2 regions of the Allobrachymonas denitrificans genome follow, and region 1 is predicted to be linked to the other one. Evidence: predicted binding sites of a transcription regulator. Region 1 holds the regulator's gene; the other holds the start of a gene.

Region 1 (4,827 bases):
CTTATCGGCAACGCCAAGCTGCGTCGCCTGGTCGGCAACACGCTGGCGGATGAAGTGGTGGGCGACACCATCGTCTACAACGAAGTGACCGAGACCTACAACGTGGTGGGCGGCCCGTCCACCGCGGCGGGCGGCGCGGCTGCCGGTGCCGTGCCGGCAGGCCGCGTGCGGGCCACCATCGTGCCAGTCGGCCCGGGTGGCAGCCGCGTCGTGCCCGGCGCCAAGCCGGCGGCCACCGCACCTGCCGCCCCTCGCACCGGCACCACGCTGCGCCCGAGCAGCGCCATCGGGAACCGCCAATGACCGCCGCCGCCGAACTCCGCGAGCCCGCTTTGGCCGCTGCCACCGGCGCGGCCGACGCTCTGACGGCCACCGATACCGGCAGCCAGCTCGTGGTGCGCCATTTGCAGAAGACCTACGGCCGGCGCAAGGTGGTCAAGGACGTCTCGCTCACCGTGCGCAAGGGCGAAGTGGTCGGCCTGCTCGGCCCCAACGGCGCCGGCAAGACCACGTCCTTCTACATGATCGTCGGCCTGATCCGCGCCGATGGCGGCACCATTTCCATCGACGGCGAGCCGATCGAGGACATGCCGATCCACCGCCGCTCGCGCATGGGCCTGTCCTACCTGCCGCAGGAAGCCTCCATCTTCCGCAAGCTCACGGTGGAGGAAAACATCCGCGCCGTGCTCGAACTGCAGGTGGACGAACGCGGCCGCAAGCTGGGCCGCAACGACATCGACAGCCAGCTCAACGCGCTGCTGGAAGACCTGCACATTGCACAACTGCGCGAATCGCCTGCGCTGGCGCTGTCCGGCGGCGAGCGCCGCCGCGTCGAGATCGCCCGCGCCCTGGCCACGCAGCCGCGCTTCATCCTGCTGGACGAACCCTTTGCCGGCATCGACCCGATCGCCGTGCTCGAGATCCAGCGCATCATCCAGTTCCTGAAGCAGCGCGGCATCGGCGTGCTCATCACCGACCACAACGTGCGGGAAACGCTGGGTATCTGCGATCATGCCTGCATCATCAGCGACGGCACCGTCCTGATGGAAGGCACGCCCGAAGAAATCGTCGCCAACCCCGAGGTGCGCCGCGTCTATCTGGGCGAACACTTCCGCATGTAGGACGGCATGAAGCCCGGCCTGCAGCTGCGCACCGCCCAGGGGCTGGCGCTCACGCCGCAACTGCAGCAGTCGATCCGGCTGCTGCAACTGTCCACGCAGGAGCTGCAGCAGGAATTGCAGCAGGCGCTGGCCGAGAACCCGTTTCTGGAGTTGCTGGAAGATGGGGAAGGCTCCCTTCCCGAGTCCGCTTCGGGCGACGATGACACCCAGGCTGAACCGGCCGACGCATTCGCGAGCGGGGATTTCCGCGCGGAAGCAGCGGCTGCTTCCGGGGCCGATGCCTACGACAATGAAACTACCGCCAGTTCCTCCGCGCTCAACGACGCCGCCAGCGTGCTGGCCGATGATGCCGCCCCAGGCAGCGCCGGCCCGGCCGAGGAGGGCGACGAGGCTCTGTGGCAACACGGACAGGATTCCGGCAGCGACGCCCCCGAAACCGGGGATGCAGCCGCCTCCGAATCGCGCGACAGCTGGGAAACCGACACTCCTTACCCCTCCGCCCCCGCCAGCGGCGACGACGACTGGCAGGACCGCCTGCAGGCCGCCACCAGCCTGACCGAGCACCTGGAACAGCAGGCCCACGCCCTACGTCTGGATCCGCAGGAGCAGGCCGCCCTGCAATGCCTGATCGATTCGCTCGACGAGCGCGGCTGGCTGGCCGATTCGCTGGACGAGCTGGCCGACTCCCTGCTGCCGCAGCTGGCGGACGACAGCAGCACCATCGAGGAACAGCGCGAGGAATTGCTGCACCTGCTCACCATGGCACTGCGCCTGCTGCAGGCCATGGAACCGGCCGGCGTGGGCGCACGCGACCTGGCCGAGTGCCTGCGCCTGCAGCTGGCGACGGACCGTCTGGCCGCCCACCCTGCCGCCAGCACCGCGCGCGCCGTGCTGGCGCAGCCGCTGGACCTGCTGGCACGCCGCGACATCCGCAGCCTGGCGCGCCAGACCGGCAGCCCGGCCGATTCCGTCAAGGCCGCCCTGCAGCTGATCGCCACGCTGGAGCCGCAACCGGCGCGCCGCTTCGCCCCGGCCGAGCGCGAATTCATCGTGCCCGATGCCGTGGTGCATCGCCTGCCCGCGCGCGCGGGCATGACAGGCTGGCAGGTGCAGCTCCACGCCGAAGCCCTGCCGCGCTTGCAGGTCCAGGAACGCTATGCCGCCCTGCTGCGCCAGCATCGCGACGGCAGCGCCGAGGCCCTGCAGCAGCAGCTCAACGAGGCGCGCTGGCTGGTGCGCAGCCTGCAACAGCGCCAGGACACGCTGCTACGCGTGAGCGAGGCCATCGTGCAGCGGCAGGCCCGCTTCCTGGCCGAAGGCCCGCTGGCCATGCAACCGCTGGTGATGCGCGAGATTGCCGACACGCTGGGCCTGCACGAATCCACCATCAGCCGCGTCTGCAGCGGCAAGTACCTGTCCACGCCGTGGGGCACCTTCGAGCTGAAGCACTTCTTCGGCTCCGGCCTGGCCAGCGAGGACGGCAGCAGCACCAGCAGCACCGCGGTGCGCACGCTGATCGCGCAATGGATCGCCGAGGAGCCAGCGCGCAAGCCGCTCAGCGACAGCCGCCTGTGCGAGCTGCTGCAGGAGCGCGGCATCCAGTGCGCGCGCCGCACCGTCGCCAAGTACCGCGAGCAGCTGCGCATCCCCCCGGCGCACCTGCGCAAGAGCCTCGATTAAGGTCGCCTGCGGCCTACTCCTGCGTCGTCCGCGGGCTGACAGCGCCTCGCCCTGCTCTCCCACGAAGCGCCCCCGGCTGTGTTTCCACAATGGAGCCCATGCAGCCGGAAAGAGCTGCATGCCCCCCAACCCGACAGGAGATACGCATGAACACCCCCAACAACCCCCATAACGTTCCCGAAACCCCGCAGGACGCCCGGGAAGAAGCCAGCACCGTCGGCATGGCCGGTGGCGCCTTGGCTGGTGCCGCTGCAGGTGCAGCCATCGGCGCTGCGGCTGCCGGCCCCGTCGGCGTGATCGCCGGTGGCGTGATTGGCGCGCTGACCGGTGGCGTGGTCGGCTACACCGCCGTGGATTCGGCCGACCCCAACTATGCCTACTGGGAAGACAGCTACCAGAGCCAGCCCGGCTACCGTGCCGACTACGACTACACGCGCGACTACAGCCCCGCCTACCGTCTGGGCTACCAGGGCCGCGGCGTCTACGCCGGCCGCAGCTGGGACGAATCGGAAGCCGACCTGGCGCGCGACTGGGACACCATCAAGGGCGACTCCCGCCTGACCTGGGAAGAGGCCAAGGCCTCCGCCCGCTCCGCCTGGCACCGTGTCGAGGAAGCCCTGCCGGGCGATGCGGACGGCGACGGCCGCTAAGCCGCACGGCAGCGCCCAATGAAAAACCCCGGCAGGTCATACACCGCGCCGGGGTTTAATGCGGCACCTGGCTATGGTGCGGCTGAAAAAGCTGGCATGAATTCCGCAGCATGCCCTGCGCGCGGGGGCCTGATGGCCCTGCCGCCGCCTCCCTTGGCTGGAAGCGCCTCCTGTGTGACGGAGTGATGTCATCTTAGCGTCGGACATCGCTGCTTCGCCCCGGGAAAGCCCGTAAAACCGGTGCCAGTGTGTGAACACATGTAAAAGCACAGGCCCTGCGGCTTCAGCCAAAAAACTCCCCGCAGCAGGCGCCCCAGCTGCTGCGGTGCACGGCATCGCTGCATGAAAAAACCCTCGCCTGTGCATGACAAGAGCGAGGGTTTGCTTACGCTTTCGGCGCGCCGGTCAGAACGGAATATCGTCATCCATGTCGCCAAAGCCGCCGGCATCCGGGGCCGGAGCAGGGGCCGGGGCACGCTGCGGAGCGGGTGCACGCGGGGCCGGAGCGGCACTGCGCGGGGCACCGTAGCCGCCACCGCCGCCGCCGAAGCTGTCGTCATCGCCATAAGCGCCGCCGGAGCCGCCCATGCCTTCGCGCTTGCCCAGCATCTGCATCTGGTCCACGCGGATTTCGGTGGCGTAGCGGTCCTGGCCAGTGGCCTGGTCCTGCCACTTGCGCGTGCGGATGCTGCCTTCCACATAGATTTGCGAACCCTTGCGCAGGTACTGGCCGGCGATTTCGGCCAGACGGCCGTTGAATACCAAGCGGTGCCATTCGGTGTGCTCGCGCATTTCGCCGCTCTGCTTGTCCTTCCAGCGGTCGGACGTGGCGAGGGTGACGTTGGCGACCTGGTCGCCACTGGGGAAGGTGCGGATTTCGGGATCGCGGCCGAGGTTGCCGACGAGAATGACCTTGTTGACGGAAGCCATGGAATATGTCCTTGGTTGACCCTTGCCAGTTGCGTCTGACGGTGGCACAGGGGGTTGATGAAAGCGGTGCAGACACGCATGCGCTGCAGCGGATACGAATGATACCGCGTGCACGGCACCCTGCATCAGGGTCAGACCCGATGTTGCGTATTTAATACTATTTATTTATATCAGGCGGATGCCTGCCGGCCCGGCGCCGTCATGCCCAGTGCCACCAGCAGCCACAGCAGCGTCAGCACGCCGCTGGCCAGGAACAGCGCCTGCGGACCGGAATGCTTGAGCAGGATGCCACCTACCGCGCCGCCGGCAAACAGGCCGAGTGACTGCAGCGTGTTGTACACGCCCAGCGCCATGCCGCGCGCCTGCGGCGGCGCCTGGCGCGATACCAGGCTGGGCTGCGAAGCTTCCAGCATGTTGAAGCCGCTGAAGAACACCAGCAGCAGCAG
Region 2 (4,827 bases), 300 kb from region 1:
GGCGCCCTGCAGCGTGATCATGGCGCTGGAGACGATGCCGGCCAGCAGTGCAAACGGATTGAGCAGTTGCCAGAAGCTGCCGGTGTAGTTCACCATCAGCAGCTCGTTGAACTGGAACGGCACACCCTGCAGCAGGTTGCCGAAAGCCACGCCGAAGATCACCGGGGGCACGAAGCCGCCGACGAACAGGCCCCAGTCCCAGCTGCGGCGCCACTGCGCGTCCTTGAGCAGGCTGCGGTACTTGAAGCCGACCGGCCGGAAGAACAGCGCCCACAGCGCGGCCATCATGGCCCAGTAGAAGCCGCTGAAGGCCGTGGCGTAGATCAGCGGCCAGGCGGCAAAGATGGCGCCGCCGCCGGTAATGAACCAGACCTGGTTGCCCTCCCAGTGCATGCCCACCGAGTTGATGACCACGCGGCGCTCGTCGTCGGTCTTGCCGACGAAGGGCAGCAGCGTGCCCACGCCCATGTCATGCCCGTCCATGATGGCAAAGCCAATCAGCAGCACGCCCACCAGCAGCCACCAGATGATTTTCAGGGTTGGATAGTCCAGCATGGTGTGTCCTCCTCAGGCCTGCGTGCGCGGCTGCTGTGCCACGTCGTTGTCATAGCGTCCGGTGCCAAGGCTGCCCGGCCCCTTGCGGGCAAACTTGATCATCAGGTACATCTCGATGATCAGCAGCAAGGTGTAGAAGCCGACGAAGCCCGCCAGCGAGCCATACAGGCTCTCCACGCTGAGCGTGGACACCGACAGGTGCGTCGGCAGCACGCCGTAGATAGTCCAGGGCTGGCGGCCGTACTCGGCCACGAACCAGCCCAGTTCGGCGGCGATCCAGGGCGCGGGCAGCATCCACAGCGCCCAGTGCAGCAGCCAGCGCTTCTCGCTGAAGCGGCCCTTGAGCGTTTCCCAGAACGCCAGCGTAAACAGCGCCAGCATCAGAAAGCCCAGCCCGACCATGATGCGGAAGCTCCAGAACATGGGCGTCACGCGCGGCACCGTGCTGTCCACCGCCTTCTGGATCATTTCGGGCGTGGCCTGGCGCACGTCGGTGGTGTATTTCTTCAGCAGCAGACCGAAGCCCAGATCGTTCTGGTGTTCCTTGAATACGCGCAGCGCCTCGGCATCGTTGCGGTCCTTGCGCAGGGCCTCCAGCGCCACCACGGCCGGAATGCCGCGCTCGATGCGCTCGCGGTTCTTCTGCTTGATATCGTGGATGCCGGGAATCTGCCGGTCGAGCGAGCGCGTACCGATGATGCCCATCACCCACGGAATCTCGATCTCCCAGTCGTTCTTCTGCTCGGCCTCGTTGATGCCGGCCACCAGCTTGAGCCCGGCCGGCGCCGGCTCGGTTTCCCACATCGCCTCGAGCGAGGCCATCTTGGTCTGCTGCGCCTCGCCCACGGTATAGCCGGATTCATCTCCCAGCACGATCACCGACAGGATGGACGCCAGGCCAAAGGCAGCCGCCACGCGGAAACTGCGCTTGGCAAACTCCACGTTGCGCCCCTTGAGCAGGTACCAGGCCGAGATGGACAGCACGAACATGGCACCCGTCACGTAGCCGGCCGACACGGTGTGCACGAACTTGGCCTGCGCATCCGGGTTGAACACGATGGCCATGAAGTCGGTCATCTCCATGCGCATGGTTTCGAAGTTGAACTCGGCGCCCACCGGGGCCTGCATCCAGCCGTTGGCAATCAGGATCCACAGCGCCGACAGATTGGTGCCGATGGCCATCAGCGTGGTCACCAGCAAATGCTGCGGCTTGCTCAGACGGTCCCAGCCGAAGAAGAACAGGCCGATCATGGTCGATTCGAGGAAGAAGGCCATCAGCCCCTCGATCGCCAGCGGCGCGCCGAAAATATCGCCCACATAGTGTGAGTAATAGGCCCAGTTGGTGCCGAACTGGAATTCCAGCGTGATGCCGGTGGTCACGCCCAGGGCGAAGTTGATGCCGAACAGCTTGCCCCAGAAGCGCGTCATGTCCTTCCAGATGACCTTGCCGGTCATCACGTAAACGCTTTCCATGATCACCAGCAGCCAGACCATGCCGAGCGTGAGCGGCACGAAGAGGAAGTGGTACATGGCCGTGGCGGCAAACTGCAGCCGCGACAAGTCAACCAGTTGTTCGGATATCACTGCGAAGCTCCTGACGATGAGGGGGAGACGAGAACGTGCGCTGCCGTGCTGCCCGCGTCGGCTTGCACCCGCTCGCTGCGGAAGAACGCCCACCAGATGGCCGTGAGCAGGACCAGCTTGACCAGCACCACCCAGACCAGGTGGCGCACGAGTGCGGAATCAGACCATTGCATGCGCATGCCTCCATCCATACAAGAATCGTGCCAACTTGCAAATACGGCAGAAAACAAGGGCTTGCAAACGGCTGCTGTTCGCCAAAGTCTTGACCCGTGTCAATGCCACTGTCATTCTGACAGCATTTCTGCCAGAATGACAGGCATGTCACCCGTCCCCACCGACACGCTGCCGCATGAAATGCTGTCCTACCTCGACAGCCTGCCCGAGCCGCACATCGTCTGCGACAGCGCCTACCGCATCCGCGCTGCCAATGCCGCCTACCAGCGCATCTATGGCCACAGCGCCGCCATCATCGGCCAGCGCTGCCACGAAGCCTCGCACCGCTCCGATGTACCCTGCGACCAGGCCGGTGAAACCTGCCCGCTGGCGCAGGCGCTGCAATCCGGCCAGCGCGAGCGCGTGCTGCACCTGCACCATACGCCGCAGGGCGAGGAATACGTGCAGATCGAACTGGCGCCCATCCGCAATGCCCGCGGCGAGCTGCGCTACTTCATCGAGAAGATGGAGCCGCTGCGCATGCATGCACCCGAGGGCGGCCCCCGGCTAACCGGCACCTCGCCGGCCTTCCGCCGCATGCTGGAAATGGTGTCGCGCGTGGCGCCCTCCGAGGCCAGCGTGCTGCTGCACGGCGAATCCGGCACCGGCAAGGAACTGGTGGCGCATGCGCTGCACGAAAGCAGCAACCGGCGCAGCCATGCCTTCGTGGTGGTGGAATGCGCCAGCCTGGCCGAGACCCTGTTCGAATCGGAACTGTTCGGCCACGAGAAAGGCGCCTTTACCGGTGCCTCGCAAAGCAAGCCCGGTCTGGTCGAGGCTGCCAGCGGGGGCACCCTGTTCCTGGACGAGGTGGGCGACATACCACTGTCCATGCAGGTCAAGCTGCTGCGCCTGCTCGAAACCGGCACCTACCGCCGCGTCGGCAGCACCGAGCTGCGCCATGTGGATGTGCGGCTGATCTCGGCCTCGCACCGCAGCCTGCCCGACATGGTGGCTGCCGGCAAGTTCCGCCAGGACCTGTACTACCGCCTGTCCACCTTTCCGATCCGGCTGCCGCCGCTGCGCGAGCGGGTGCAGGACATTCCCGCGCTGGCCGCGCACCTGCTGCAACGCCTGGCACCGGGGCGCGACATGCGGCTCAGTGCCGCTGCGCTGCATTGCCTGCAGACCTGGCCCTTCCCCGGCAACGTGCGCGAGCTGCGCAATGTGCTGGAGCGCGCCTGCCTGCTGGCCGATGGCGAGGTGCTGGATGCGGCACTGATGGCGCAGGCACTGCAGCCCGAGGCAACGGCCTGGCAAGCTGCTGCGGCCCTGCCCGGTGCGTACAGTCTGCCCGCCTCCGCGGCCTCCCCTGGCCACGGCACCACCGCCCTTGCGGACGCTGGCAGCGCTTTCCGTGCGGCGCCTGTCGCAACCCTGCAGCAACTCGAGCGTCAGGCCCTGCTGCAGGCACTGCAGCGCCATGCGGGCAATCGCGCAGAGCTGGCGCGCGCGCTCGGCATCAGCGAGCGCACGCTGTACCGCCGCCTGCGCCAGTTGCAGCAGGAAACCGGCCACTCGGCCTGAGCCACAAAAAAGCCGGTGGGGCATATGCCGCTCCGGCTGGCTTCAAGGGGCGCTGCCAGCGCCCCGTCGGAGGAGACTCAGGCCTTGCGTTCGCCGGCGCCAGGAAGCTCTTCCCACCCCGTGATCATGGCCTTGAGCTGCGAACCCACGGTATGGCCGGTGGTGATCAGGTACAGGTGCATGATCAGGAAGACCAGGATCATGAAGGCGCCAGCGGTATGCGCCACGGCCACCCAGTACAGGCTGAGCACGTTTTCCAGGCCCAGCGCCGGCCAGTAGGCGCGGAACATGTAGAGCAGGCCACTGATCCACACCAGGGGCAGCACCACCACCAGCAGGCCGAGGTAGGTCATGCGCTGCAGCGGGTTGTGCTTCTTGGCGGCGGTGATTTCGTAGGGATGCTCTTCGCCACGGAAGATGCCCGAGGCGTAGAACTTCATCATCGCACCGATCTTGGTCGTGGTGGGCGAGTACTGGCGCCATTCGCCGGTCGTCACGTGCCAGAACAGCGTGAACAGCCACAGCACGATCAGGATCCAGGCGGCCAGCGTGTGCAGGCGCACCGCAGCATCGAAGCCCAGCAACTGGTAGGTGCCGTGGATTTCGAAGCCGGTGACCAGCATCAGGCTGATCAGGATGGCCTGCATCCAGTGCCACAGGCGTTCATAGCCCTTGAAGATGTAGATGCGGGTTGCTTGCCCGGCCTGGGCCGGGGCCACGGTATGGAGTTTCGGTTCAGCCATGATCACACTCCCGAAGTTTTCTTGTTACGCGACAGCAGGCGCAGCGTGGCGTGCAGCAGCACTCCGAGCACTGCCAGACCGGCGGCGATCCAGCCGATGCGTTCCAGCCAGGGGAACTGCACCTGACCAGGCACGTACAGTCCGGGCACATCCTTGAGGCGGCCGTTGGGGCTGTGGCATTCGATGCAGGCCACGGCCTTGTCCT

The links. The regulator sigma-54, encoded in region 1, starts transcription at its own class of promoters, with help from an activator protein. The targets are predictions, from matches to a motif close to TGGCANGNAANCTGCTTT.
Region 2: cydP (cytochrome oxidase putative small subunit CydP) is a predicted target of sigma-54. The motif match lies at 2,328-2,345, and genes of this name have one in related genera.

The regions. Positions count from the first base shown of each region.
Region 1 covers NZ_CAJQUA010000001.1:2,173,004-2,177,830, forward strand. Annotated here, with positions in the region: gene lptA (lipopolysaccharide transport periplasmic protein LptA) at 1-303, shown strand, start outside; gene lptB (LPS export ABC transporter ATP-binding protein) at 300-1,121, shown strand; gene rpoN (RNA polymerase factor sigma-54) at 1,128-2,801, shown strand; gene KKQ75_RS10170 (hypothetical protein) at 2,948-3,451, shown strand; gene ssb (single-stranded DNA-binding protein) at 3,857-4,381, opposite strand; gene KKQ75_RS10180 (MFS transporter) at 4,552-4,827, opposite strand, start outside.
Region 2 covers NZ_CAJQUA010000001.1:2,471,532-2,476,358, reverse strand. Annotated here, with positions in the region: gene cydB (cytochrome d ubiquinol oxidase subunit II) at 1-555, opposite strand, end outside; gene KKQ75_RS11635 (cytochrome ubiquinol oxidase subunit I) at 568-2,139, opposite strand; gene cydP (cytochrome oxidase putative small subunit CydP) at 2,136-2,312, opposite strand; gene KKQ75_RS11625 (sigma-54 interaction domain-containing protein) at 2,458-3,879, shown strand; gene KKQ75_RS11620 (cytochrome b/b6 domain-containing protein) at 3,957-4,622, opposite strand; gene KKQ75_RS11615 (tetrathionate reductase family octaheme c-type cytochrome) at 4,625-4,827, opposite strand, start outside.